DNA from 3 places in the Pseudomonas sp. BB438 genome. Region 3 is predicted to be linked to each of the others. Evidence: predicted binding sites of a transcription regulator. Region 3 holds the regulator's gene; each other region holds the start of a gene.
What was found. Region 3 encodes FliA, which starts transcription of late flagellar genes. Its sites were predicted from a motif close to CTAAAGTTTNNNNNNNNNNNGCCGNTAA; they were not measured.

Region 1 (9,583 bases), 3.2 Mb from region 3:
CGAGTACTTCGAGGATCTCGCTGACGCAGCGGCGGCCATTGGACAGGCGGGTGATCTGCACGATGATGTCCAGCGCCGAGCAGAGCATCTGCCGCAGGGTCTGCTCCGGCACGCGCTGGCCGGTAAGGCCCACCAGCATCTCCAGGCGCAGCAACGAATCCATCGCCGAGTTGGCGTGCACGGTGCTCATCGAACCGTCGTGGCCGGTGTTCATCGCCTGCAGCACGTCGAGCACTTCGACGCCGCGGATCTCGCCAAGGATGATGCGGTCCGGGCGCATCCGCAGGGCATTGCGGATCAGGTCGCGGGCCGTGACCTCACCGAAGCCTTCGGCATTCGGCGGGCGGGTTTCCAGTCGCACGACATGGTCATGGCCCAGTTGCAGCTCGGCGGTGTCCTCGATGGTGACGATGCGCTCGCGTTCGTCGATGAAACTGCTCATCACGTTGAGCAACGTGGTCTTGCCGGTGCCGGTGCCGCCGCTGATGAGAATGTTGCAGCGGCTCGCCACTGCCTGGCGGAGGAACGCCAGCATGGCCTCGTCGACGCTCTGGTAGCCCAGCAGGTCGGCGCTCTTGAGCAACTCCTTGCTGAATTTGCGGATCGACAGGCAAGGACCATCCAGCGCCACCGGCGGGATGATTGCGTTGACCCGGCTGCCGTCAGGCAGGCGCGCGTCCACCATCGGACTGGATTCGTCCAGGCGCCGGCCCAGGGGCGCGAGGATGCGCTGGATGACGCGCTGCACATGGTGGTCGTCGATGAAACGCAGGTCGCTCTGGTACAGCCGGCCTTCGTGCTCGATGAACACCCGGTCCGGGCCGTTGACCAGGATTTCCGAGACGCCTGGATCACGCAGGAGTATCTCCAGCGGACCGAAGCCGGTCAGCTCGTCCACTACCTCTTCGGCTAGGCGGTCCAGCTCGTAGCGGGAGATTGCCAATTGGCGGCGCGAAGCGTACTCGCAGACCTTCTCGGAGACGTACTGCGCCACTGCCGGCCGCGCGCCCTCCAGCAGGTTCATGCCGTCTTCGTCGATCTCGTCGATGATGTAGCGGTGCAGGCGCATCTTCAGTGTCTGCAGGTCCTGATCATGGCGGCCATGACCGCCGCCGTAATGCTGGCTCATGGGCGCGCAGCCTTCGCACGGCCGATCCAGCTGAACAGGCCGCGCTTCTCGGCAACACCCGCGCCGAGCGCCTCGGTTAGGTCACGCAGCTTCACCGTCAGTGGGTCTCGCGGCGCCAGGTCGAACAGGCTCTGGCCAACGTTCTTGGCGCGCAGCCGGGCCTCGGGCGAGGCCGGCAGTACGCCGAAGAGCTCCAGGCCGAACATTTTTCCCAGCGCGGGAGCATCCGGCGGCACCGAGGCCCAGTAGCGATCGATCAGCAACTCGACGCGCGGCAGCGAAGGCGTACGCTCACGCAGGCGGCGCAGGCGTTCCAATCCCTTCTTGCACGACGGCACGCTCTGGTCCACCAGCCACAGCACGCGGCTGGCCTGCATCAGCAGTTGACCACTGAGCTCGCCTTCGGCGACGCCGGTGAGGTTGATCAGGATATGGCTGAAGGCGCTGCGCAGATTGCCCAGCAACAGGTACAGCTCGGCGGTGGTGATGCGCTCCAGCACGCCGGGCTCATCCGACAGGCTGAGGACTCGCAGGCCGGATTCGTGGCGGGTGAAGGCGCTGTCGATCAGGGTCTGGTCCAGGCGCCGCAGGTTGCGCAGCGCATCGGCGAAGGTGAAGGCCGGGTCCATGCCAAGGATGGCCAGCGCTTCGCCGGTGGGCTGGCCGATGTCCACCAGCAGCACGCGGTGCTCGGGCTGGCGTTGCAGCGCCAGGGCCAGGTGCAGCGCGACGAAGGCGCCATCGGCGTCCGGCCGGGCACTGACCAGGCTGATCAACTCACCCTGCTGGGTGGCGCTCACCGGCACCGTGGGCAGGCGCCCACCGAGGCGGCGGACCAGCCCGCTCAGCTCACTGGCGCGGGCGCCATAGGTGACGAAATCCCGGGCGCCGGCGCGCATCGCCGCCAGCACCAATTGGTTATCCAGGCCATCGCCGACAGCCACCACCGACAGCAGCGGCCGCGCGGAGACCAGCCCTTCGATCAACGAGCCCTGGGAGACCAGGTTGGCCTTGTTCAGGCTGGTGAAGAGCACCGTCGCGCCGGTGACATCCAGCAGCGACAGCAACTCTTCCAGGGTCCCGCTGTTGGCCAGCACCACCTGCCCGCAGCCGGCCAGGCTGCTCTGCAGCCACTCCTGCTCACCGGGATGCTGGATCAGCGCCACGAAAGTCTGACTCATGCCCGTGCTCCCTTGCTTTTCCTTGCCTCCCGCTCTGGGGCGGGTCAGCGCTTCGTAGAGTTCCATCAGTGCGACATCCCGCTGCTGGCCTTGCGCTTGTCGAAGCGACCGTCCTCGAGGAAATAGAACTCGCCGAAGCCCGGGTCGTAGTCCCGCAAACCCTCGCCGGGCAGTTTCGGCAGCGCGGCATTGGCGGCCAGCGGCTGAACCAGATGCGGCGTGACGATCATCAGCAGTTCACGGTCGTCCTTGTCCAGGTTCGAGGAGCGGAACAGCGCACCGATCACCGGGATGTTGCCCAGGAAGGGGAACTTGTCGACGTTGCTGATGGTGCTGCTGCTGATCAGTCCGCTGATCACGAAGCTTTCACCGTCGGCCAGCATCACGCTGGTGTCGGTGCGCCGAACCGTGAGTGCGGGCACGGCGATGTTGTTGGTGCGGATGCCGCTGGTGAAGTCCAGTTCGCTGACTTCCGGAGCGACCTTGAGCGCGATGCGCTTGTCGTTCATCACCGTCGGGGTCAGGGTCAGGCGTACGCCGAACTCCTTGTACTCGATGGTGATGTTGTCGCTATTGCCATTGGGCACGGGGATCGGGAACTCGCCACCGGCCAGGAACGAGGCGCTCTGCCCGCTGGTGGCTACCAGGCTGGGGCGCGCCAGGGTGTAGGCGAAGCCGCTGCCTTCCAGGGCGTTGATGAAGCCCAGCCATTTGCTGCTGCCTCCACCCCAGATGATGTTGAAGCCATCACTTGAGCCGAAGGTTCCTCCATCCAGGATGCCTCCAGGGGAAACCTTCAGGCCGCTCAAGCTACCCGGGGAGCCCAGCACAAAGGTGTTGGAGCCTTGGCGAATCAGCGATGTGCTGGCCTGCTTGAGCTTGCTGCGGCTGACTTCGACGAAGCGGATATCGGTCTGCACCTGGTTGGCCAGATTGCCGGCACCGACGCCGGATGCCCCTGCTACATCGCTAACTGTGCGGGCACCGACGCGCACCACGGTGCGTATCGGCTGGTTGCTGCAGCTGGTCCAGATCAGCAGGCTGGTCAGGCCTTCGGCCTTGCCGGTAACAAGGAAGTCGCGCTTGTCGAGTACCTGCACGTCGGCAATGTTCGGATCGCCGATGGCCAGACGCTTGATCGGCACCGGCAGTTGCTGGTCGCGCTGGGCACCCTGCTCGACGTCGAGGTTCAGTTGCTGGTCAGCGAAGCCCGCGCAGGCGCTCGGCACAGCCTGCGCCACGGAGTGAACGGTACAAGCCAGCAAGGCGAACAGGGGAAGGATGAAGCGCTTGGACATCGATGCACTCCTTGCTCAATGTGCTTCACGGGTAACGGTCGTACCGCGGTAGACCACCACGCCAGCGTCCACCTGCGGTGCGGAGACCTGGTGCACAGCGGGAGCCTGGGCCTGGCGCGGCATGCCAATCAGCTGTTCGAGGGTGATCGGCGGGCTGCTGGTAGAGCCCATCGAGGCCTGGAGATAGCCGCCCTCTTCTGCTTTCTCGTAGAGCTTCTCGTCCTTGCTGCGCACCGCCAGCCGCAGGGAGCCCGCCTGGGCGGCAAGCATCAGGCGTGACGCGGCTTCGGCCGGCACGGCCAGTACGGCAGTACGCGGCGGGCGCGGGGTTTTGTCCTTGGGGTCGCCGGCATTGCGCGCCTGGCCATCGCTGGCGACCGCAATCTGCTCGCCATAGGTCAGCACCCGCACGCCCGGCAGCACCACCTGGGCGCTGATGTTGCGCTCGGTGCTCTGCTGGTCCTGGACGAAAAGCATGACGTCCACGTAGTCGCCGGGAAGCACGAAGCCGCCGCCACCGATCACCTCGTCCACGGCAATCGCCATGGCGCGCTCGTTGGGCCGGATAGTGCGGGCCAACGGCCCACCAGGCTCGACCACTGCGGCGGACAGAATGCTTCCGGCCGGCACCGCGATCCAGACACGCTGGCCGATGAGGGATTCAGGTTTTGGGTAGCTGCCGGCCGGAGCCGTGCGCAGCATCTCGATGATGAGATCGTCCTTGCCAATGACAGCCAGCGCCGGCAGGTCGCGAGCCGCCACCACCACCGGCGTGCGCTGCAACTTGTCGGCCTCCGCCATGGCGGCAGGCGCTACGTCCTGAGCGGTACCGGCGACCGGCGTCACCGGCTTGCCGACCTTGAGTCCCAGATATCCCACTACACCGGCGCACAGCAGCAACAGCCCGGCGAAAACCATCAGCACCTTGCTATTCATGACCAAATCCCTGGGGCGATAGCGGGAGAGAGGACCGGAGGTCCGCAGCCTTGTCGGAAGTCACTGCGCCGGGGGTTCCGGCATACGTCCTTCAGACCTTTATTGTTTTTCGGCCAGCGACGAAAGTTCGATAAGAATCATTCCTCATATTCAAACATCGCTAGTTCCAAAGCAGAATTTAGTAGCTGCGTTAATAGCGTCAAATGCCCAGGATGAATTTACGCTCTGCAATTACTTATATGCCGACATGACTATAACTTTGGTATTAGCGCTATTTGAACAATTGCATTCGGCCACACTGCGCATAGCCTGACGATGAAGTCAGGGCACCCGCCCTGTATGCACTCGGCGTGCACGGAGCTACGGCCATGGAAAAACAAACCGACGTAAAACAACTTCCGCAGAACTTCCTGGGCAAACTGAAGACCTTTGTCCGTGATCGCGAAGGCGCCACTGCCATCGAATATGCCGTTATCGCAGGTCTTATCTCCATTGCGCTGCTCACCGCCGCCACGCCGATCGGAACCAAGATCGGATCGCTGATGACTGCGATAAAGACCGCCATCGGTGCCTGACTCTCCTGGCTCGAAGCGTTAGCGGAGCCGACTCAAGCTTCCGCGACCACTGCTGTCAGTTGCCCGGAGGGCTACGTATATGGAACGCGCTATCGACTCAGTGAAACGTCACTGCAAGGGACTCCGCACTTTTCTGGCTGACCGCGAAGGGGCGACTGCCATTGAGTACGCCGTGATCGCCGGCCTGATCTCCATCGCCCTGCTCACGGCCGCCAGCCCCATCGGCACCAAGGTCGGCTCGCTCATGACCCAGGTGCAGACCGCACTCGGACTGTAACGCCTGGAAAACGGGGCGGTGCGATTCCGCTCCCGTTTCCTCACACTCACACTAAAGTTCCTCCCAGAACGGCCGATACATCCTGCTCTCTCTTGTTTCACCTGCAGGATGCTTCTCCAATGCTTCGTTCGCTGTCCTTCTCCAGGAAGATTCTCCTGGCAGCCTCCCTCGTTGTGACCTTCGCCTTCGCCTGCTTCATCCTCTTCAACGATTTCCGCCAGCGCCAGGCAATCCACTCCGACACCGAGTCCTATCTCTCCGAGGTGGGCAGCCTGACTGCCAGCAATATCCAGAGCTGGCTGGAGGGCCGCATTCAGTTAGTGGAAGCGGAAGCGGCGCAACTGGCCGATGGCGAGCCGACGCCCGAGCGCATCCAGCATGTACTGGAGCAGCAGGTGTTCCAGAAGAACTTCGAGTCGGTCTACCTGGGTGAAGCCACCAGCGGCGTGTTCACCATGCGCCCCTACGCACCGATGCCCGATGGCTACGATCCGCGCACCCGCGGCTGGTACAAGGATGCCGTGGCCGCCGGCAGGCTGATCGTCACCGAGCCCTTCCTCGATGCCGGCACCAACGAACAGATCCTCGCCATGTCGATGCCGGTGATGCGCAACGGCCAACTGGTTGGCGTGGCCGCTGGCGACATGAAGCTGGAAACCATCACCGCGATCATCAACTCGCTGAAGTTCGACGGCGATGGCTACGCCTTCCTGGTCAGCGACGCCGGCAAGATCCTCCTGCACCCGGACAGCAGCCTGATCTTCAAGAGCCTTGGCGAGGTCTATCAGCAAGGCGCACCCAAGGTGCAGCCGGGCGTGCAGGAAGTCAGTATCAACGGCGTCGACCAACTGGTCTCCATGACCCCGGTAAAAGGCCTGCCGGGCGTGACCTGGTACGTCGCGCTGGTGCTCAACAAGGACTCCGCCTACGCGATGCTGAGCGACTTCCGCAACACCGCCATCATCGCCACCGTGATCGCCATCATCGCCATCCTGCTGCTGCTGGGCATGCTGATCCGCGTGCTGATGGCGCCGCTGACCGACATGGGCCGCGCCATGCAGGACATCGCCCAGGGCGAAGGCGACCTGACCAAGCGCCTGTCGGTCGCCAGCAACGACGAGTTCGGCGTGCTGGCCAACGCCTTCAACCGTTTCGTCGAGCGTATCCACGAGTCGATCCGCGAAGTGGCCTCCACCGCGCGCCAGCTGCATGACGTCTCGCAGTTGGTGGTGAACGCCTCCAACTCCTCGATGAGCAACTCCGACGAGCAGGCCAACCGCACCAACAGCGTGGCAGCCGCGATCAACGAGCTGGGCGCCGCCGCCCAGGAAATCGCCCGCAACGCCGCCGATGCCTCGCACCACGCCACCGATGCCTCGCACCAGGCCGGGGACGGCCGCCAGGTGGTCGAGCAGACGATCAGCGCGATGAACCTGCTGTCCGACAAGATCAGCTCCGCCTGCGCCAACATCGAAGCGCTGAACAGCCGCACGGTGAACATCGGGCAGATCCTGGAGGTGATCAAGGGCATCTCCGAGCAAACCAACCTGCTGGCGCTCAACGCCGCCATCGAGGCTGCTCGCGCCGGTGAAGCAGGCCGTGGCTTCGCCGTGGTGGCAGACGAGGTGCGCAACCTCGCCCACCGCGCTCAGGAGTCCGCACAGGAAATCCAGAAGATGATCGAGGAGCTGCAGATCGGCGCCCGCGAAGCCGTGGACACCATGACCGAGAGCCAGCGCTACAGCCTGGAGAGCGTGGAGATCGCCAACCGCGCCGGCGAGCGCCTGGCCAGCGTCACCCACCGCATCGGCGAGATCGACTCGATGAACCAGTCGGTCGCCACTGCCACCGAGGAGCAGACTGCCGTGGTCGACTCGCTGAACATGGACATCACCGAGATCAACACCCTCAACCAGGAAGGCGTGGAAAACCTGCAAGCCACCCTGCGCGCTTGCGCCGATCTGGAAAACCAGGCCGGCCGCCTGCGTCAGCTGGTGGACAGTTTCCGCATCTGATCGCGGCAGCCGTGAAAAAGGCGCCCGCGGGCGCCTTTTTTCTTGTCCGCCGGATGCTTGTCGTACAGCTCGAGTGGCCAACTGCCGGCTATCTGTATCACCGCTGAAACACCCGCCCCAGCGCCATACCTACCGTTCGTCCGACTCTTTCAAGCTTCCTCCGGGAGCGCCGAAATCAAGGGTGAAGGCCTTTGATAGCAACCAACAAACCGGGCCTGTCGTCTCAGCCGGGACAGGGGAGTTCCGGCCAAGCCTGCACGGCTACCCGCCGCGCCGGCGCCGTCCGTTTCACACCACGGGACGGACGCTCTGTGGCGACACCGGATCTGTCGCCCGGACCCACGCCGATCAGGCATCCCACTACTTCCGGACTCGACGCAGCATGATCAAGAGCCTGAAATTCAGCCATAAGATCCTCCTGGCCGCTTCTCTTGTTGTTTTCTCGGCATTCGCCCTCTTCACCCTCTACAACGACTACCTGCAGCGCAACGCGATCCGCGAGGATCTGGAGAGCTATCTGCGGGAAATGGGCGACGTCACCGCCAGCAACATCCAGAACTGGCTGAGCGGCCGGTTGCTGTTGATCGAAAGCACCGCCCAGACCCTCGCCCGCGACAGCTCCCCCGAGCATCTGAGCGGGCTGCTGGAGCAGGACACCCTGCGCAAGACCTTCAACTTCACCTACCTGGGTCAGGAAGACGGCACCTTCACCATGCGCCCGAACAGCGCCATGCCCGACGGCTACGACCCGCGTACCCGCCCCTGGTACAAGGACGCGCTCGCCGCTGGCGGCACCACGCTGACCGAGCCCTACATCGACGCGGCCACCCAGCAACTGATCATGACCGTCGCCACCCCGGCCCGCGCCGGCGGCAAGGCACTCGGCGTGGTCGGCGGCGATCTCGGCCTGCAGACCCTGGTGCAGATCATCAATGCACTCGACTTCAGCGGCATGGGCTACGCCTTCCTGGTCAGCGGCGACGGCAAGATCCTCGTCCACCCGGACAAAAACCAGATCATGAAGACCCTGGCCGATATCTACCCGCAGAACACGCCGAAGATCGGCAGCGGCTTCAGCGAAGCCGTACTCAACGGCCACGAACGCATCCTCAGCTTCACCCAGGTGAAAGGCCTGCCGTCGGTCAACTGGTACATCGGCCTGTCGATCGACAAGGACGCGGCCTACTCCATGCTGAGCAAGTTCCGCGCTTCGGCCATCGTCGCCGCCGCCATCGCCATCGTCGCCATCCTGCTCCTGCTGGGCATGCTGATCCGCGTGCTGATGCAGCCGCTGACCACCATGGGCCGCGCGATGGAAGACATCGCCCAGGGTGAAGGCGACCTGACCAAGCGCCTGAAGGTCGCCAGCAACGACGAGTTTGGCGTGCTGGGCAATGCCTTCAACCGCTTCGTCGAGCGTATCCACGAGTCGATCCGCGAAGTGGCCTCCACGGCGCGCCAGCTGCATGACGTCTCACAGTTGGTGGTGAACGCCTCCAACTCCTCGATGAGCAACTCCGACGAGCAGTCCAACCGCACCAACAGCGTCGCCGCGGCGATCAACCAGCTGGGCGCCGCCGCTCAAGAGATCGCGCGTAACGCCGCCGATGCCTCGCACCACGCCACCGATGCCTCGCACCAGGCTGGTGATGGCCGCCAGGTGGTCGAGCAGACCATCAGCGCGATGAACCTGCTGTCCGACAAGATCAGCTCCGCCTGCGCCAACATCGAAGCGCTGAACAGCCGCACGGTGAACATCGGGCAGATCCTGGAGGTGATCAAGGGCATCTCCGAGCAAACCAACCTGCTGGCGCTCAACGCCGCCATCGAGGCTGCTCGCGCCGGTGAAGCAGGCCGTGGCTTCGCCGTGGTGGCGGACGAGGTACGCAACCTGGCGCACCGCGCCCAGGAGTCTGCCCAGCAGATCCAGAAGATGATCGAGGAGCTGCAGATCGGCGCCCGCGAAGCCGTGGACACCATGACCGAGAGCCAGCGCTACAGCCTGGAGAGCGTGGAGATCGCCAACCGCGCCGGCGAGCGCCTGGCCAGCGTCACCCACCGCATCGGCGAGATCGACTCGATGAACCAGTCGGTCGCCACTGCCACCGAGGAGCAGACTGCCGTGGTCGACTCGCTGAACTTGGACATCACCGAGATCAACACCCTCAACCA
Region 2 (9,583 bases), 1.2 Mb from region 3:
AGGGCGTTGCTGTAGCTGGCGCCCAGCAGGATGTCGTCCGGTGCCAGGTGCTGCGCCTGGGCGTGCTCCTGGGCCAGTTGGAGGATCTTCAGCAGGTCGTCGAACTGCACGTCGATGAAGGAATCCATCTTGCGCAGCGCGTGATAGAGGTCTTCCGGAGACGGGCCGGTCGGCAGCTTCGGTGAGCCTGGCAGGCGCGCCAGCGGCGCGGGGTAGCGGCGCCAGGCGAACAGGCCGTTGAAGAGCACGGCGACGGCGAGGATCAGCACCACGTTGAGCAGCACCGGGCTGAGCACGTAGTGGAAGCCCAGCGCGGTCACGGCTGGGCCGCCGGAGACCGCGGCCAGCGCCGTCGCGCCGCCCGGAGGGTGGATGCAGCGCGCGTAGTGCATGACCAGGATGGCCGCGCCCACGGCAAGGGCGGGCGTGAAGGGCTGGTCCGCGAAGAGCTTCTGGCAGATCACTCCGACGATGGCCGAGAGCACCTGGCCGCCGAGCACCGCCCAGGGCTGCGACAGCGCGCCGTGGGGCACGGCGAACAGCAGCACGGCGCTGGCGCCCATCGAGGCCACGACCCAGACGGCCGCTTCGCCGGGCAAGACCCAGTGGGTGACGGCATAGATGGCGGCGATACCGCACAGCGCTCCGATTGCGGAGAGCCATTTTTCAAGATGGCTGGTGGCGTTGGCCCGCCAGCCCAGGAGATGCAGGAAAGGTTTCATGGCAGGGAATTGGCACGGTGAGGCAAAAGCGCTGGCGGGCGGCTCGTTGGCCACCCGCCTTATAAGAATGGGTGTCAGCCCTGGCGCGCGCCACCCAGGCGCTCGCCCATGCGCACGGCGCTGGTGGCGGCGAGGTTTTCCGCCCAGCTGACCTGCTCGGGGCCGAACAGCACGATGGCGGTGGAGCCCAGTTTGAAGCGGCCCAGTTCGGCGCCTTTCTCCAGGTGGATCGGCGCACGGGCGGCTTCGTCGTAGGAGAAGGACTTCAGCTCGCGCTTGGGCGGCGTGACCAGGCCGGCCCAGACGGTTTCGATGGAGGCAACGATCATCGCTCCTACCAGAACCACCGCCATCGGGCCGCGCTCGGTGTCGAAGATGCACACCACGCGTTCGTTGCGGGCGAAGAGTTCCGGCACCTGCTCGGCGGTCAGTTGGTTCACCGAGAACAGGCGACCCGGCACGTAGACCATCTCGCGCAGGGTGCCGGCCAGCGGCATGTGCACACGGTGGTAGTCCTTGGGCGACAGGTAGACAGTGGCGAACTCGCCGCCCATGAAGGGCGCGGCGCGCTCGGCATCGCCGCCCAGCAGTTCCATCAGGCTGTAGCTGTGGCCCTTGGCCTGGAACACGCGGCCGTGCTCGATCGGGCCGAGCTGGCTGATGGCGCCGTCGGCGGGGCAGAGGACCGCGCCTTCGGTTTCGTCCAGCGGGCGCGCACCGTCTTTCAGGGCGCGGGTGAAGAAGGCGTTGAAATGCTCATAGGCGCTCAGGTCCTCGACCTGGGCTTCGCGCATGTCCACCCGGTAGCGGCGGGCGAACCAGGGGATCAGGCGGTCCTTGAACCAGGGCGCACGGCATTCTGCGGCGCAGCCGATCAGGCGCGACAGCAGGTGATGCGGCAGCAGGTACTGGGCGAGGATGAACAGACGATCTTTGAACGACATTCCTTAAACCTCTACGGGGGTGTCGGGATGGTTGCCCCATTCCGACCAGGAACCGGCATAGCCCTTGACCCGCGGATAGCCGAGGGCCTTGGCCACCAGATAGGTGAAGCCGGAGCGGTGGTGGGTCTGGCAGTGGGTGATCACTTCCTTGTCCGGGGTGATGCCCAGGTCCTTGAGGATCTGCGGCATATCGGTACGGATGCGCAAGGCGCGGGCCGGGTCCATGCCGGCGGTCCATTCGAAATTGACGGCGCCGGGCACGTGGCCGGCCTTGGCGGCGAGGACTTTCTGGCCGCTGTATTCGCTGGGATTGCGAGCATCCCAGACGGCCAGGTCGGCGGCGCCCAGGCGGCTCTGCAGGTATTCGCGGGTGGCGGTGGGTCCGTCGTGCAGGGTCAACGGCAGCGGGCCGCCGGCGGGCGCGGGGATGTCTTCGCTCAGCGGCAGGCCGTCGGCGAGCCAGGCGTGCAGGCCGCCGTCGACGTAGTGGTACTTGCCGTGGCCGATCACGTCCAGCAGCCAGATGAAGCGGCCGGCCCAGCCGCCGCCTTCGTCGTCGTAGACCACGTAGACGGCATCGGGGGTGTGGCCAAGTTCGCCGAACAGCGCTTCCAGGTCGGCCTTGGCTGGCAGCAGGCCCGGCGCCGGCGTGCCGCCCAGCTGGGTGCGCGCGGGGGCGACGAAGCGGGCGCCGGGGATGTGGCCTTCGGCGTAGCGTGCAGCGCTGGTCAGGTCGACCAGGATCAGTTCGGGGGCATCGAGGCGGCTGGCGAGGTCAGCCGGTTCGATCACCAGGGGCAGGGCGGAGAAGGCGGACATGTCGGAGTCTCCCGGCGAGAGCAGTGGGGGAGGCAACGTGAGCTCGCGCCCTGGGCTACCCCGTGAGGGCGATTAGTTTAAAGGGGACGCGGCGGGGCGCAAACCTTTCCGGATCAGGCGCCCCGCGCCATCTGCTTCACCGCGTGCTCGATGCATTGCACGGTGCGGCCGAAGGCCTGGGCGTGCAGGTCCGCCAGGGGCTGGCCGTGGCGGTCGCAGACCACCAGCATGACCACCCGCGCGCCGTTGCCCAGCGAGCGCAGCAGCAGGTGTTCGCTGGGGAGCAGCGCTTTCAGCGCGCCGGGAATCAGTGCCGAGAATTCCGCCATGTTGGCCGGACTCAGGCGCAATTGACCGGGTTGTTGCAGGAGTTTACGCAGCACTGGGCTCGCGGCGACTTCCAGCTTGAAGTCGCCGATCTCGCCGTCCAGGCCGAAGTGCCGCCGTGCCTGCAGCCAACTGCCGCCCTTGTCGGTCAGCAGGATGAGGCCGCGTTGCAGTCCGCAGGCCTGCAGGGCGGCGCTGGCACAGTCGAGCAGTTGCACGGCGTTGCCGAATGGACTGGGCGTCTGCATCAGGCGGGTGCAGTGCTGGCGCCATTCCGCCAGTGTGTCCGGTGCCTTGGCCGGCTCCTCGGCCCTCGGGCCGTTCAGCCAGCGGCGCGCATCCCAGGGCCAGAGCAGCGCTTCGGCCGGGTGCCAGAGCAGCGGGCGCGCGTGGCGGCGAGCGCTCTGTGCGGCGAGGCCGTGGACGGTCTGCTGCAATTCCTCCAGTGGCATCTGCAGGTAAAGGCTCGTCAATCGCTGCCAGCGCAGCATGTGCACGCCCCCCCAGGACTGGTGCGCGGCCATGGCCAGGCTGTTGGCGAGCAGGATGGTGTTCGCCGGGCGAGTCAGCCAGCGTTGCAGTTCCGGGTCGGCGTCCAGAAGCTGCTGCTGGCCCAGCGGCTCGTGTTCGGTATGGGCAACGTGGAGGGCGCGCACCAGCAGCCGCTTGTCGTCGCTGAGCAGGGTGTAGCCCTGGCCGACCCAGTCGGGCAGCCGCCATTGTTCGGCCAGCGCTCGGCACAGCGGTAGCAGGCGAGTGCCGAGCAATTCTTCTTCGACTTCGCTGCTGCAGCGGCCCAGGCCGTAGACCTGGCGCTGCCAGGCTTCGATCAGTTCCGGCCTGGCCGTGGCCAGCGCCCACAGCGGCGCCAGGGTGAACAGGCTGCCCCAGTGGATTTCCTGCCAGAGCCGCGCCAGGCGGTTGGCGAACAGGCCGCTGGCCTGCTGCATGGCATGGCGGCTGATCAGCAGCAGTTGGCTCAGCGCGCGCGGCATCTGTGCCTCGGGGATGGCCGGCAGGCGCTCGAGTAACTGGGTGGCGCGGGCCAGACCCAGGCGGTTGAGGGCGACTTCCAGGCTTTCCGCCGGGTTGTCCCGTGCGCTCTGCGCGCGGTTGGCTTCGCGCAGGATGGCGAACGCCAGTGTCGGTGCGTCCTGCAGGAGTTCGGAAATGTCCCGGATCGAGCGCCGGCTGTCGTTCAGCGCCCGGCGAATGTCATCGCGCTGTTCCAGCGGAACGGGCAAAGGCAGATCGTCCAGCTGGTTGAGCCAGGCCTTGAGACGCTCTGGATGAAGCACTTGCTTGGACATGCGTGAGGCGCCGAACTGGTTTTTAGTGTTTTCGGCCTATAGTCTTGCCCGAAATCTCCGATAACAACAGGGAGGCGGGATTCGTGCCTCTCAATTTGTCCACAGTTTCAGTCCGGTCCTCATGGCAAAAATCATCGGCATCATCGTCATCCTCGGCAGTGTCATCGGGGGCTTCATGCTCTCCGGCGGCAAGATCGCGGCCATCATCCAGCCGTTCGAAGTGCTGATCATCGGCGGCGCCGCGCTCGGTGCGTTCCTCCAGGCCAACCCCGGCAGCACCTTCATGACCGTGCTGAAGAAGGCGCCGAAAATGTTCGGCAACCGTTTCACCCACACCTTCTATCTGGAAGTACTGGGCATGCTCTACGAGGTGCTCAACAAGAGCCGCCGCGAAGGCATGATGGCCATCGAGGCCGACGTCGAGGATCCGGCTGCCAGCCCGATCTTCAGCAAGTACCCGGCGGTGCTCAAGGACGAACGCATGACGGCGTACGTCTGCGACTACCTGCGCATCATGTCCTCCGGCAACATGGCGCCCCACGAACTGGAAGGTCTGTTCGACATGGAGCTGGGCAGCCTGAAGGAAGAGCTCGAACACCCGTCCCACGCCGTGACCCGCGTCGCCGACGGCTTGCCGGGCTTCGGTATCGTCGCCGCGGTACTGGGTATCGTGATCACCATGTCCCTGCTCGGCCAGGGCAGCCAGGCCGAGATCGGCCACCACGTCGCCGCGGCGCTGGTGGGTACCTTCCTCGGTATTCTCGCCGCCTACGGTTTCGTCGGCCCGCTGGCCAACGCCCTGGAGCACGACGCCAAGGAAGAGCTGAACCTGTACGAGTCGATCAAGGCCTGTCTGGTGGCGTCCGCCTCCGGCATGCCGCCGTCGCTGGCTGTCGAGTTCGGCCGCAAGGTATTGCTGCCGGCGCACCGCCCGAGCTTCAGCGAGTTGGAGCAGGCCGTTCGCGGTCGCTGATAGGTCGTCTGACGCATGGATAACAATCAGCCGATCATCGTCAAGCGCGTCAAGCGCTATGCCGCCGGCCATCATGGCGGTGGCTGGAAGATCGCCTTCGCCGACTTCGCTACCGCCATGATGGCGTTCTTCCTCGTGCTCTGGCTGCTGTCGTCGGCCACGCCCGAGCAGAAGAAGGCCATCTCCGGCTACTTCCAGGACCCCATCGGTTTCACCGAGAGCGCCAGCCCCTACGTCATCGACCTGGGCGGCACGCCGACGCCGGCGCCGGACAAGACCCTGAACCCGCAGATTCAGGCCCAGCCGGATGCCGATGAAACGCGCATCAACCCGGACGAGAACGCCAAGATCAACGAGCAGCAGGCCCAGGACGTCGCCGAGCAGATGGAGAAGGAGCGCCTGGAGCTGCTGTTGCAGGAGCTGCAGAACAAGGTCGACGAGAATCCGACCCTGAAGCGCTTCAAGGATCAGATCCTCTTCGAGATCACCCAGGACGGTCTGCGTATCCAGATCGTCGACTCGGACAACCGGCCGATGTTCGACCTGGGCAGTGCGCGCCTGCAGCCGTACTTCGAGGACATCCTGCTGGCGCTGGCCGAGACCATCCAGCAGGTGCCGAACAAGATCAGCATCAGTGGCCACACCGACGCCAAGCCCTACGCTGGCAATGGCGACTTCGGCAACTGGGAACTCTCGGCGAACCGCGCCAACGCGGCGCGTCGCACGCTGGAAGCCGGCGGCTACCCGGAAGACCAGATTGCCCGCGTGGTGGGCTACGCCTCGTCCGCGTTGTTCGACCGCGACAAGCCGCTCAACCCGGTGAACCGCCGCATCGACATCATCGTCCTGACCAAGAAGGCCCAGCGCGCCATCGAGGGGCAGGATGGCGGCGCCGACAAGCCTGCCGCTGGCGCGGCTCCTGCTGAGCCAGGGGCGCCGGGGGGCGCAGCCGCGCCGGTTGCTCCGGGTGTCGCCCCTGCCAGGCCGGCGAATGGGCAGGGCGACCCGCTGCCGGCCGACCAGCTCAAACAGAAGCTCAACCTGTTCGACGACGGCGGCACGCTGAAGCTCGATGAGCTGAACAAACAGCAGTGACACACGCTAAAGGCCAACTGATCAGCTGGCCTTTGTCATGCAGGGCGGATAAGGGGGACTGCTGTATCCGCCAGTTCATCGCTCACGCCGGCGGCGGATAACGCCAGAGACGTCATGCGTCCTGCTGGGATGTGCGCGCAGCGGACTTTTTGCAGGAGCGGGCTAGTACTCGTCTTCCGGCAGGCTGGCGAGGATGTGCCGGTAGCTGGCCATCCGCTGCGGCGAGATACGCCCGTCCTCCAGCGCCTTGAGCAGTGCGCAGCCTGGTTCGCGGTCGTGCTTGCAGTCGCGGAAGCGGCAGTGACCGAGCAGGTCGTGGAATTCGATGAAGCCCGCTTCCACGTCATCGCGGCTGACATGACCGAGGCCGAATTCGCGGATGCCGGGGGAGTCGATCAGGTCGCCGCCAGCGGGGAAGTGGAACAGCCGCGCGGTGGTGGTGGTGTGGGTGCCCTTGCCGGTGACTTCCGAGAGGTCGCCGACGCGGGTGTCGACGCCCGGCAGCAGGGCGTTCACCAGCGACGACTTGCCCACGCCCGACTGGCCGACGAACACGCTGACGTGCTCGTTCAGCGCGGCACGCAGGGCGTCCAGCGCCAGGCCGTTGGCGGCCGAGACCTCCAGCAGCGGGTAGCCCAGTTCGCGGTAGGTGTTCAGCAGCGCGTCGAGGAATGGGGCATTCTCTTCGTCGATCAGGTCGGCCTTGTTCAGCAGCAGCAACGGCTTGATGCCGGCGTGCTCGGCGGCTACCAGGTAGCGGTCGATCAGGTTGGCGTGGGGCTCCGGGCGAGGTGCGAAGACGATCACGATGCGGTCGACGTTGGCCGCCACCGGCTTGAGCACGCCGCGCATGTCCGGGCGGCGTAGCTCGGAAGTTCGCGGCAATTGCGCGACGATCACGCCAATACCCTGGTTGCCGGGGCGCCAGACCACCTGGTCGCCAGTGACCAGCGGCGGCAGGTTGGCGCGCAGGTGGCAGCGGAAAACCTGGCCGGCGGCATCGCCTTCCTGGCCCTCGACTTCCACCTGCACACCGAAGTGCGCGATCACCTGGCCGGTCTGTTCCGGGCCGAGGTCGCCGCCTTCCAGTTCTTCCAGGGCGCGCGACTCGCGCTTCGCCGCGCGGGCAGCACGTTCTTCCTGGACTTTTTCGATCCGCCAGCTCTGCCGGCGGGTGAGGTGACGCTTGGCCATAGGGTATCCACAGGGAAAATCGCGGCGGAGTTTAGCATGCGGTGGCGTGCTTCCCGCTAAACTAGAGGGCTGAGCTGAGGAGCCCCATCATGCAGAACCCGCAGAACCTGATCTGGATCGACCTGGAAATGACCGGGCTGGACCCGGACAAGGACGTCATCATCGAGATGGCGACCATCGTCACCGACAGTGACCTGAACATCCTCGAGGAAGGCCCGGTGATCGCCGTGCACCAGAGCGAGGCGCTGCTCGCCGGCATGGACGAGTGGAACACCCGCCAGCACGGCCAGTCCGGCCTGACCCAGCGTGTGCGTGAAAGTACCATCTCGGCTGCCGAAGCCGAGGCGATGACCATCGCCTTCCTGGAGAAGTGGGTGCCCAAGCGCAGCTCGCCGATCTGCGGCAACAGCATCTGCCAGGACCGCCGCTTCCTCTACCGCCACATGCCGAAGCTGGAAGGCTACTTCCACTACCGCAACCTGGACGTCTCGACCCTCAAGGAGCTGGCCGCGCGCTGGGCGCCGTCGGTGCGTGACGGCTTCAAGAAGGGCAATACCCACCTGGCCCTGGACGACATTCGCGAGTCCATCGCCGAACTGCGCTACTACCGCGAGCATTTCATCAAGGTGTAGGCGGCGCGCTTCTGCTCTTGCAGGAGCGAGCTTGCTCGCGAAAAAAACCTGTTGCGGGGCTGTTCGCGAGCACGCTCGCTCCTACGAAAAGCTTCAGATTTCGGCGTTGTGGCGCGCCAGCGCCCACTCCACATGCTCGCGCACCAGTTCCGACGGGAACTCCCGCCGCGCGCGCAGCGCCTCGATCACCGGGATGGTTGACGGCGCATTGCCCAGCCCCACGGCGAGGTTGCGCAGCCAGCGTTCGTAGCCGGCGCGCCGCAGTGGCGAGCCTTCGGTGCGGCTGAGGAACTCGTCTTCCGTCCACAGGAACAGTTCTGCCAGCGCGGCGTTGTCGAGGCTATGGCGCGGCTGGAAGTCGCCCTGGTCGGTAGCGCGGGCGAAGCGATTCCACGGGCAGACCATCTGGCAGTCGTCGCAGCCGAATACCCGGTTGCCGATCAGCGGACGCAGGTCTTGGGGAATCGAGCCTTTCAGCTCGATGGTCAGGTAGGAAATGCAGCGCCGCGCATCCAGCACATAGGGCGCCACGAAGGCGGCCGTCGGGCAGATGTCCAGGCAGGCCGAGCAGCGGCCACAGTGCTCCGTGCCGTGCGGTGCATCCACCGGCAGCGGCAGGTCGGTGAACAGTTCGCCGAGGAAGAAATAGCTGCCGGCCTTGCGGTTGAGCACTAGGGTGTTCTTGCCGATCCAGCCCAGGCCCGACTGCTCGGCGATGGCCTTCTCCAGCACCGGCGCGCTGTCGACGAAGGCGCGGAAGCCGAACGGCCCGACCCGCTGCTGGATACGTTCGGCCAGTTGTTGCAGGCGCTTGCGGATCAGCTTGTGGTAGTCGCGGCCCAGGGCGTAGCGCGAGACATAGGCCTTCTCGGCATCGCCCAGCACTTGCGCCATGCGGGTGTCGCCGGGCAGGTAATCCATGCGCAGCGAGATTACCCGCAAGGTGCCGGGTACCAGTTCGTCCGGTCGCCAGCGCTTGCTGCCGTGGGCGCCCATGTACTCCATCTCGCCATGGTAGCCGGCGTCCAGCCAGCGCTGCAGGTGCTCGCCGTGGGCTTCGAGGTCGAGCCCGCTGATGCCGACTTGCTGGAAGCCGAGTTCGCGCCCCCAGGCCTTGATGGAGAGGGCGAGGTCGGCATAGTCGAGTGTGGAATCGTGCATGGAAGGCGAGAAAGCGAAGTCCGGGTGCGTATAATTCTGCCAGACCTTGCCGGCGTCGGCCCGTCCGCACGCCAAGGCGACACATTCTGCCGCCCGGAGTCGCGATGACTGCCCACCACGAACTGCCCCTGAACCTCTATAGCGCCCAGCAAGTGCGCGACCTCGACGCACGCCTGATCGCCGCCGGCACGCCCGGCTTCGAGCTGATGCGCCGTGCTGCCCATGCCGCCTGGCGAGCCCTGCGCCGGCAGTGGCCGGATGCGGGCGAGATCACCGTGCTGGCCGGTCACGGCAACAACGCAGGTGACGGTTACCTGATCGCCGCTCTGGCCTTGCGTGCCGGCTGGCGCGTGCGCGTGCTGGCGGTGGGCGATGCCTCCCGCCTGTCCGGCGATGCCGCCTCGGC
Region 3 (9,583 bases):
CGACCTGGCGATCAACCCCGGCCAGGTGTTCGGCACCCTCAACGGCATCGCCGGCAAGGACCCGGCCTTTGGCCTGGAAGCCGTGTGGATCGAGGCCTCGCAGCGCGACCAGGCACAGTCCCTGGGCTATACCGTGGTCGACGCCAGCACCGTGGTCGCCACGCACCTGAACCAGGTACTGCACAAGCACGCCCATGAGCTGCTCGGCCATGAAGAAGTCCAGCAATTGATGCAACTGCTGGCCAAGACCTCGCCCAAGCTCGCCGAAGAGCTGGTGCCGGGGATGATTTCCCTGTCGACCCTGCTCAAGGTGCTGCAGGCGCTGCTGCAGGAACAGGTGCCGGTGCGCGATATCCGCACCATCGCCGAAGCCATCGCCAACGTGGCGGTGAAGAGTCAAGATCCCGCCGCGATGGTGGCGGCAGTTCGCGTCGCGCTGTCCCGTGCAATCGTGCAAACCATTGTGGGACTAGAGCCGGAGCTGCCCGTGATCACTCTGGAACCCAGGTTGGAACAGATATTGCTCAATAGTCTTCAGAAGGCCGGACAGGGCTCCGAAGACGGCATGTTGCTGGAACCCGGAATGGCCGAAAAGCTGCAACGCTCGATGGTTGAAGCGGCGCAGCGTCAGGAGATGCTCGGCAAGCCGGCGATTCTTCTGGTGGCAGGTCCCATCCGCGCGATGATGTCGCGATTCGCCCGGATGGCGGTTCCCACCATGAACGTGCTGGCTTACCAGGAAATCCCCGACAACAAACAAGTCACGATCGTTGCCACCGTTGGGCAGAATTGATTGAGGTCCCAGGCCATGCAGGTAAAACGCTTCTTCGCCGCTGATATGCGTCAGGCCATGAAACTGGTTCGTGACGAGCTGGGCCCGGACGCCGCGATCATCGGCAATCGCCGTGTCGCCGGTGGCGTTGAGCTGACCGCGGCGCTGGATTACCAGGCACCGGTGGCGGCGAGCAAGCCGAACCCGGCGCTGGAAGCCGAGCTGCGCAAGACCCAGGCGAAGATCGCCCAGGCCAAGGCAGACCTGTCGGCCCCGACCCGTGCCAGCGATGGCGTGCGCAAGGACCGTCAAATGTACGGCACCGAGACGCCGCGCCGCAGCGCTGCCGAAACCCTGGCTGAGGCCATGGCCGCACCGGTCGCCCCGACGCCGGCCGCTGCCGGCCAGCAGGCGCTGGAAGCCATGCGCTTCGAGCTCAATGGCCTGCGCGAACTGATCGAAGTGCAGCTGGGCTCCATCGCCTGGAACCAGCTGCAGAACCAGCGTCCGAAACAGGCTGGGCTGTGGCGCCGCCTGCAGCGCATGGGCCTGCCGGCCGACCTGTCGCGCAACCTGCTGGAGCGCGTGTCCTCCATCGCCGATCCGAAGCAGGCGTGGCGCATGCTGCTGGCGCACCTGGCACGCTCGATCAATACCCCGGAAGTCGATCTGCTGGAGCAGGGCGGCGTGATTGCCCTGGTCGGCCCCGCCGGCATGGGCAAGACCACTACCCTGGCCAAGCTGGCTGCTCGCTACGTACTGAAATACGGCGCGCAGAGCATTGCCCTGGTGTCCATGGACAGCTTTCGCATCGGCGCGCAGGAGCAGATCAAGACCCTGGGTCGCATCCTCAACGTACCGGTGACCCTGGTCGACCCGGGCAAGTCGCTGATCCAGGCCATGGCGCCGCTGGCACGCAAGCGCCTGGTGCTGATCGACACTGCGGGCCTGCCCGCCAACGATCCGGCGCTGCGCATGCAGCTCGAAGCGCTGTCGTCGCTGAGCCTGAACGTGAAGAACTACCTCGTGCTGGCCGCGACCAGCCAGAGCCAGGTCCTCAAGGCCGCCTGGCAGAACTATCGTTCCTGTGGCCTGGTCGGGTGCATTTTGACCAAACTGGACGAGGCGGGAAGCCTCGGCGAAGCTCTGGCTCTGGCTATCAGCCAGCATCTCCCGGTAGCCTATCTGGCTGATGGGCCGAAGATCCCGGATGACCTGCATGTGGCACGCGCGCACCAACTGGTCAGCCGTGCCGTGAGCCTGCAATCGCCGGAAGAGCCCTGCGAGGACGCCATGGCGGACATGTTCGCCGGCCTTTACCAACAGCCGGTGCGTCGCGCCAGTTGAAGATTGTGAGCCCCGGATGGGGCGTGGGGCGGCCAGTTGGGTCGCCCAAGCGATGCGGATGCTCTGTTAGACGATCCGCGAGCGCCGGAGGCGGTGGAGCACCGCAACCGGATTAGCCGAAACGCCAGAAGCGTGACGGTCGAACGACGAGACAAGGTATTGATATGGGTATGCATCCCGTTCAGGTAATCGCAGTCACCGGCGGCAAGGGTGGCGTGGGCAAGACCAACGTGTCGGTGAATCTGTCGCTGGCGCTGGCCGATCTGGGCCGTCGCGTCATGCTGCTGGACGCCGACCTGGGCCTGGCCAACGTCGACGTGCTGCTGGGGCTGTCGCCCAAGCGCACGCTGGCCGACGTCATCGAAGGCGAATGCGACCTGCGTGACGTGATCCTCCAGGGACCTGGCGGCATCCGCATCGTCCCGGCGGCGTCGGGCACCCAGAGCATGGTGCACCTCACGCCGATGCAGCACGCCGGCCTGATCCAGGCCTTCAGCGACATCAGCGACAACATCGACGTGCTGGTGGTGGACACCGCCGCCGGGATCGGCGACTCGGTGGTGAGCTTCGTCCGGGCGGCCCAGGAAGTGCTGCTGGTCGTTTGTGATGAACCAACCTCCATCACCGACGCCTACGCTTTGATCAAGCTGCTCAATCGCGACTACGGCATGACCCGATTCCGCGTGCTGGCGAACATGGCCCACAGCCCCCAGGAAGGCCGCAACCTGTTCGCCAAGCTGACCAAGGTCACCGACCGCTTCCTGGACGTGGCGCTGCAGTATGTCGGCGCCATCCCCTACGACGAGTCGGTGCGCAAGGCCGTGCAGAAGCAGCGTTCGGTGTATGAGGCGTTCCCGCGCAGCAAGGCGTCCCTGGCCTTCCGTGCGGTGGCGCAGAAGGTCGACAGCTGGCCGCTGCCGGCCAACCCACGAGGGCACCTGGAGTTCTTCGTCGAGCGCCTGGTGCAACATCCCACGGGTTCGGCCGTATGACCGCGGCCTCCGGAGCGCGTATGTACAGCAAGGCACAGGCGCACAACTCCCAGGAACTGCTGATCCAGAAGCACGCACCGCTGGTGAAGCGCATCGCCTACCACCTGCTGGGTCGTCTGCCCGCCAGTGTGCAGGTGGAGGACCTGATGCAGGCTGGCATGATCGGCCTGCTGGAGGCGGCGAAGAAATATGACCAGGGCAAGGGCGCGAGCTTCGAGACCTACGCCGGCATCCGCATCCGCGGCGCCATGCTCGACGAGGTACGCAAGGGCGACTGGGCGCCGCGTTCGGTCCACCGCAACACCCGCATGGTCAGCGACGCCATCCGTGCCGTCGAAGCGCGTACCGGACGCGACGCTAAAGATCAGGAGGTTGCTGCCGAACTCAATATGAGCCTCGAAGATTATTACGGCATCCTCAGCGACACCCAGGGCAGCCGTCTGTACAGCTTCGACGACATGTTGCAGGACGGCGACCAGGGCAGCGGCTTTGCCGAAGACGCGTCGCACCACGACAACGAGCCGTCCCACGGGCTGGAAGACGAGCGCTTCCAGGCAGCCCTGGCCGATGCCATCACCAAGCTGCCCGAGCGTGAGCGGCTGGTGCTGGCCCTTTACTACGACGAGGAACTCAACCTCAAGGAGATCGGCGAAGTGCTGGGCGTCAGCGAATCGCGGGTCAGCCAGTTGCACAGCCAGTGTGCCGCGCGCTTGCGCTCGCGTCTGGCGGAGTGGCGCGCTCGCTGAGCATCGGGTAGTTTCGCGCCTGCGTTTTCCTAGCGAAAAGGCTGAAGGGATTTTCCTTAGGCGCGTTAGAGGCTTACGAATTTTGGGGTGACGTTCTCTTGACGCGCCCCCAGCAAAGAGCGCGCGGCGCTCAATGAATTGACGGCACGCCCGCCAGGGCGCGTTTGGTATCGATGGAGGCAGGTTTGGACAAGAACATGAAAATTCTCATCGTGGACGACTTTTCCACGATGAGGCGCATCATCAAGAACCTCCTGCGGGACCTGGGGTTCACCAATACCGCAGAAGCCGACGACGGCACCACTGCGCTGCCGATGCTGCACAGCGGCAATTTCGACTTCCTCGTTACCGACTGGAACATGCCCGGCATGACCGGCATCGACCTGCTCCGTGCGGTCCGCGCCGACGAGCGCCTGAAGCACCTGCCGGTGCTGATGGTCACCGCCGAAGCCAAGCGCGACCAGATCATCGAAGCGGCCCAGGCCGGGGTCAACGGCTATGTGGTCAAGCCTTTCACCGCTCAGGTGCTGAAAGAAAAGATCGAGAAGATTTTCGAGCGGGTCGGCAGCTAAGGCTGGCCAAGAGGGCGTCATGGATTTCAACGAATCCGCGGGTGACTTCGAGTCGACCCTGAAAAAACACGCGCGCGAATTGGTCGAATGCCTCGAGCAGGGCGACGTACAGACCGCCGTGCAGCTGATCTCCGAGCTCAACCAGGCGCGTGATCGCGGGCTCTACCAGGAGGTAGGCAAGCTGACCCGCGAACTGCACAACGCCATCGTCAACTTCCAGATCGACCCCAGTTCCCCGCGCGCCCAGGAAGTCTCGCAGATCGCCGATGCGACCGACCGCCTGTCCTACGTGGTGACGATGACCGAGAAAGCGGCCAATCGCACCATGGACCTGGTGGAAGAGTGCACCCCGGTGGTCATGCACATCGAGACCCAGGCCAAGGAACTGCAGGAAGACTGGTCGCGCTTCATGCGTCGCGAACTGGGCCCCGAGGCCTTCCGCGACCTGGCCAAGCGTGTCGAGCAGTTCCTCTACATCAGCGCCCAGGATAGCCGCAAGCTGTCCGCGCACCTGAACGACATCTTGCTCGCGCAGGACTTCCAGGACCTCACCGGGCAGGTGATCAAGCGCGTCACCAAGCTGGTGACCGAGGTCGAGTCGAACCTGGTGAAATTGGTCTGGATGGCGGGTCAGGTCGATCGCTATGCCGGCATCGAGCATGACCACGAGAGCATGCGCGACGCGGTGGAAAAAGAAAGATCGTCCAAGGGTGAAGGTCCGCAGATTGCTGCCGATACAAGAAAGGACGTCGTATCCGGTCAGGACGATGTCGATGACCTGTTGTCCAGCCTTGGTTTTTAAGCGTCCGCTGACGCTGTAGAGGGAGCACCGAATGAGCTTCGACGCCGATGACGAAATCCTCCAGGACTTCCTGGTGGAGGCCGGCGAGATTCTCGAGCTACTGTCCGAGCAACTGGTCGAGCTGGAAAGCCGTCCGGATGACATGGACCTGCTCAACGCAATCTTCCGTGGGTTCCATACCGTCAAAGGTGGTGCCGGCTTCCTCCAGCTGAACGCGCTGGTCGAGTGCTGCCACATCGCCGAGAACGTGTTCGACATGCTGCGCAAGGGCGAACGCCGCGTGGATGCCGAGCTGATGGACGTGATGCTTCAGGCGTTGGATACCGTCAACGTCATGTTCCAGCAGGTCCGCGACGCGCAAGAGCCGACCCCGGCGACTCCCGAGTTGCTGGCTGCGCTGTCGCGCCTGGCTGACCCGAACGCCGCTCCGGCTGAAGCGCCGGTTGCCGCTCCGGCCGTTGCCGAGCCCGTCGTCGAGGAGGCTCCGGCTGCTGCTGCCTATGGCGACATCACCGACGCCGAGTTCGAGCAACTGATGGATGCTCTCGAGCCGGCTGCCGAGGCGCCCGCCGCGCCGGTTGGCGCCGGTGGCGACGACATCACCGATGACGAATTCGAAGCACTGCTTGACCAGTTGCATGGCAAGGGCCAGTTCAGCGGTGCTGCCAAGGAGGCCGTCAGCACGGCTCCGGCACCGGTTGCCGAGACGCCGGCCGCCGGCGCTGGCGACGAGATCAGCGACGACGAGTTCGAAGCGCTGCTCGACCAACTGCACGGCAAGGGCCAGTTCACCGGCGCCAAGGAAGAGCCAGCCGCTGCCCCCGCTGCCGCAGAAACAATCGAGGAAGCTCCGGCTGCCGCTGCCGCCGACGACAATATCAGTGACGACGAATTCGAGAAGCTGCTCGATGAGTTGCACGGCAAGGGCCAGTTCACGGGCGCCAAGGAAGAGCCGGTCGCTCCTGCCAAGCCTGTAGCGCCTGCGCCCAGGCCTGCCGCCGCGCCGACGCCGACGGCTGCTGCCAAGCCTGCCGCGGCCAAGCCGGCTGCTGCCGCTGCGGAGAAACCAGCCAACGAGGCGGAAACCACCGTACGCGTGGACACCGCCCGCCTGGACGAGATCATGAACATGGTCGGCGAACTGGTGCTGGTGCGTAATCGCCTGGTGCGCCTGGGCCTGAACAGTGGCGACGAGGCGATGGCCAAGGCCGTCTCCAACCTCGATGTGGTCACCGCCGACCTGCAGTCGTCGGTCATGAAGACCCGCATGCAGCCGATCAAGAAGGTCTTCGGCCGCTTCCCGCGGCAGGTCCGCGATCTGGCGCGCAACCTGAAGAAAGAGATCAACCTCGAGCTGATCGGCGAAGAGACCGACCTGGACAAGAACCTGGTCGAGGCCCTGGCCGACCCGCTGGTGCACCTGGTGCGCAACGCGGTGGACCATGGTATCGAGGGTCCGGACGAGCGCGAAGCCGCCGGCAAGTCGCGTTCGGGCAAGGTGGTGTTGTCCGCCGAGCAGGAAGGCGACCACATCCTGCTGTCGATCTCCGACGACGGCAAGGGCATGGACCCGGACGTTCTGCGTGCCAAGGCCGTGGAGAAGGGCCTGCTGGACAAGGACGCGGCCGATCGCCTGTCCGAGTCCGACTGCTACAACCTGATCTTCGCCCCGGGTTTCTCGACCAAGACCGAGATCTCCGACGTCTCCGGCCGTGGTGTCGGCATGGACGTGGTGAAGACCAAGATTTCCCAGCTCAACGGGATCATCAACATCTACTCGACCAAGGGCCAGGGCTCGAAGATCGTCATCAAGGTCCCGCTGACCCTGGCGATCATGCCGACCCTGATGGTGATGCTGGGCAACCAGGCCTTCGCCTTCCCGCTGGTCAACGTCAACGAGATCTTCCATCTCGATCTGTCGAACACCAACGTGGTCGACGGCCAGGAAGTGGTGATCGTCCGCGACAAGGCGCTGCCGTTGTTCTACCTCAAGCGCTGGCTGGTGCCGGGCGCGCAGCATGACGAGCCGGGCGAGGGCCACGTGGTGATCCTCTCCGTGGGCACCCAGCGTATCGGCTTCGTGGTCGATCAACTGGTGGGCCAGGAGGAGGTGGTGATCAAGCCACTGGGCAAGATGCTGCAGGGCACGCCGGGCATGGCGGGGGCAACGATCACCGGGGACGGGCGCATCGCGCTGATCCTCGACGTGCCGAGCATGCTCAAGCGTTACGCCCGTCGTATCTGACCGCCATGGGCGGGCCGTGGGATGACCCCGCGTCCGCCCGTGTGATGGAAGACGTTTTTTTCAGGAGTGTCTATGGCTGTCAAAGTCCTGGTGGTGGACGATTCGGGGTTCTTCCGCCGTCGTGTCTCGGAGATTCTGTCGGCTGATCCGCAGATCCAGGTGGTCGGCACGGCGACCAACGGCCGCGAGGCGATCGATCAGGCGCTGGCGCTCAAGCCCGACGTGATCACCATGGACTACGAGATGCCACTGATGGATGGCATCACCGCCGTGCGGACCATCATGCAGCGCTGTCCGACGCCGGTTCTGATGTTCTCTTCGCTGACCCACGAGGGCGCGCGGGTTACCCTGGACGCGCTGGACGCCGGCGCCGTCGATTACCTGCCGAAGAATTTCGAGGACATCTCGCGCAATCCGGACAAGGTCCGTCAGTTGCTCTGCGAGAAGGTCCATACCATCGCCAAGAGCAACCGCCGCTTCGCTGCGTACTCCTCGTACTCGTCGAGCCCGGCCGCTCCCGCTTCGACGCCCGCTGCCAGCACGGCGCGCCAGGCCGCTCCCGTGTCGTCGGGCGGCGCTCACGCGCCTGCGGCAGCGGCGACTTCCGCCGCCCCAAAGCGTAAGCCCTACCGGCTGGTAGCCATCGGCACGTCGACCGGTGGGCCGGTGGCGCTGCAGCGGGTCCTGACCCAGCTGCCTGCCAACTTCCCCGCGCCGCTGGTGCTCATCCAGCACATGCCGGCGGCCTTCACCAAGGCGTTCGCCGAGCGCCTGGACAAGCTGTGCAAGATCACCGTCAAGGAAGCCGAGGATGGCGACATCCTGCGTCCCGGCGTGGCCCTGCTGGCGCCCGGCGGCAAGCAGATGATGGTTGATGCCCGCGGCGCGATCCGAATCCTGCCCGGTGACGAGCGCCTGAACTACAAGCCCTGTGTCGACGTGACCTTCGGCTCCGCGTCCAAGGCGTATGGCGACAAGGTTCTGGCGGTGGTCCTCACCGGCATGGGCGCCGACGGCCGTGAAGGCGCGCGCATGCTCAAGCAGGGCGGTGCTCAGGTCTGGGCGCAGGATGAAGCCAGCTGTGTGATCTACGGCATGCCCATGGCGATCGCCAAGGCGGGCCTGGCTGACGCGGTCTACAGCCTGGACGACATCGGTCGCCACCTGACCGAGGCCTGTGGCTGATGGATGTCCTCAGCCTGGTCGGCCTGATCCTCGCGCTGGTTGCCATCATCGGTGGCAACTTCCTCGAGGGTGGGCACGTCGGTGCCCTGGCCAACGGCCCGGCGGCACTGATCGTGGTGGGCGGCACGCTCGCCGCCGCGTTGCTGCAGACGCCGGTGGCGGTGCTCAAGCGCGCCCTGACCATGTTGCGCTGGATGGTCCTGCCACCCAGGGTGGACCTGGTCGGCGGCATCAATCACGTGGTCGGCTGGAGCATGACGGCGCGCAAGGAAGGCCTGCTGGGCCTGGAAACCGTCGCCGACGCCGAGCGCGATCCCTATGCGCGCAAGGGCCTGCAGTTGCTGGTGGACGGCACCGAACCCGAGGCCATCCGCAGCATTCTCGAAGTCGACCTGTTCAACCAGGAGAGCCGGGACCTGGCGGCTGCCAAGGTGTTCGAGGCCATGGGCGGCTACTCGCCAACCATCGGCATCATCGGTGCGGTGATGGGGCTGATCCACGTGATGGGCAACCTGGCCGACCCGAGCCAGTTGGGCAACGGCATTGCCGTCGCCTTCGTCGCCACCATCTACGGCGTCGGCCTGGCCAACCTCCTGCTGCTACCGATCGGCAACAAGCTCAAGAGTATCGTCCTGCGCCAGTCCTGCTACCGCGAGATGCTCATGGAAGGCCTGCTGTCCATCGCCGAGGGCGAGAACCCGCGCTCCATCGAGCTGAAGCTGCAAGGCTTCGTCGGCTGAGGGGGAGGGGATGCGCATGCCTCGCCGCAGACGTCATGAGGAACACGAGAATCACGAACGCTGGCTGGTGTCCTACGCGGACTTCATCACCCTGCTGTTCGCCTTCTTCGTGGTGATGTACTCGATCTCCTCGATCAACGAGGGCAAGTACAAGATCCTCTCGGAAACCCTGACCGGCGTGT

Region 1: a site for FliA is predicted at 7,560-7,587, ahead of AC1ZV1_RS06005 (methyl-accepting chemotaxis protein). Genes of this name have one in related genera too.
Region 2: a site for FliA is predicted at 4,159-4,186, ahead of motA (flagellar motor stator protein MotA). Genes of this name have one in related genera too.

The regions. Positions count from the first base shown of each region.
Region 1 is NZ_CM170001.1:1,250,428-1,260,010, reverse strand. Features, by position in the region: gene tadA (type 4b pilus Flp biogenesis ATPase TadA) at 1-1,129, opposite strand, end outside; gene tadZ (type 4b pilus Flp biogenesis protein TadZ) at 1,126-2,310, opposite strand; gene AC1ZV1_RS06030 (type II and III secretion system protein family protein) at 2,376-3,608, opposite strand; gene cpaB (Flp pilus assembly protein CpaB) at 3,624-4,544, opposite strand; gene AC1ZV1_RS06020 (Flp family type IVb pilin) at 4,913-5,119, shown strand; gene AC1ZV1_RS06015 (Flp family type IVb pilin) at 5,199-5,396, shown strand; gene AC1ZV1_RS06010 (methyl-accepting chemotaxis protein) at 5,516-7,411, shown strand; gene AC1ZV1_RS06005 (methyl-accepting chemotaxis protein) at 7,794-9,583, shown strand, end outside.
Region 2 is NZ_CM170001.1:5,852,062-5,861,644, reverse strand. Features, by position in the region: gene AC1ZV1_RS27085 (HPP family protein) at 1-722, opposite strand, end outside; gene asd (archaetidylserine decarboxylase) at 797-1,666, opposite strand; gene rhdA (thiosulfate sulfurtransferase) at 1,670-2,485, opposite strand; gene AC1ZV1_RS27070 (HDOD domain-containing protein) at 2,599-4,122, opposite strand; gene motA (flagellar motor stator protein MotA) at 4,244-5,095, shown strand; gene motB (flagellar motor protein MotB) at 5,111-6,190, shown strand; gene rsgA (small ribosomal subunit biogenesis GTPase RsgA) at 6,353-7,384, opposite strand; gene orn (oligoribonuclease) at 7,474-8,016, shown strand; gene queG (tRNA epoxyqueuosine(34) reductase QueG) at 8,110-9,177, opposite strand; gene AC1ZV1_RS27040 (NAD(P)H-hydrate dehydratase) at 9,282-9,583, shown strand, end outside.
Region 3 is NZ_CM170001.1:4,661,765-4,671,347, reverse strand. Features, by position in the region: gene flhA (flagellar biosynthesis protein FlhA) at 1-793, shown strand, start outside; gene flhF (flagellar biosynthesis GTPase FlhF) at 809-2,119, shown strand; gene fleN (flagellar synthesis regulator FleN) at 2,284-3,111, shown strand; gene fliA (RNA polymerase sigma factor FliA) at 3,108-3,857, shown strand; gene AC1ZV1_RS21365 (chemotaxis response regulator CheY) at 4,055-4,429, shown strand; gene AC1ZV1_RS21360 (protein phosphatase CheZ) at 4,449-5,231, shown strand; gene AC1ZV1_RS21355 (chemotaxis protein CheA) at 5,263-7,476, shown strand; gene AC1ZV1_RS21350 (protein-glutamate methylesterase/protein-glutamine glutaminase) at 7,549-8,661, shown strand; gene AC1ZV1_RS21345 (flagellar motor protein) at 8,661-9,401, shown strand; gene motD (flagellar motor protein MotD) at 9,418-9,583, shown strand, end outside.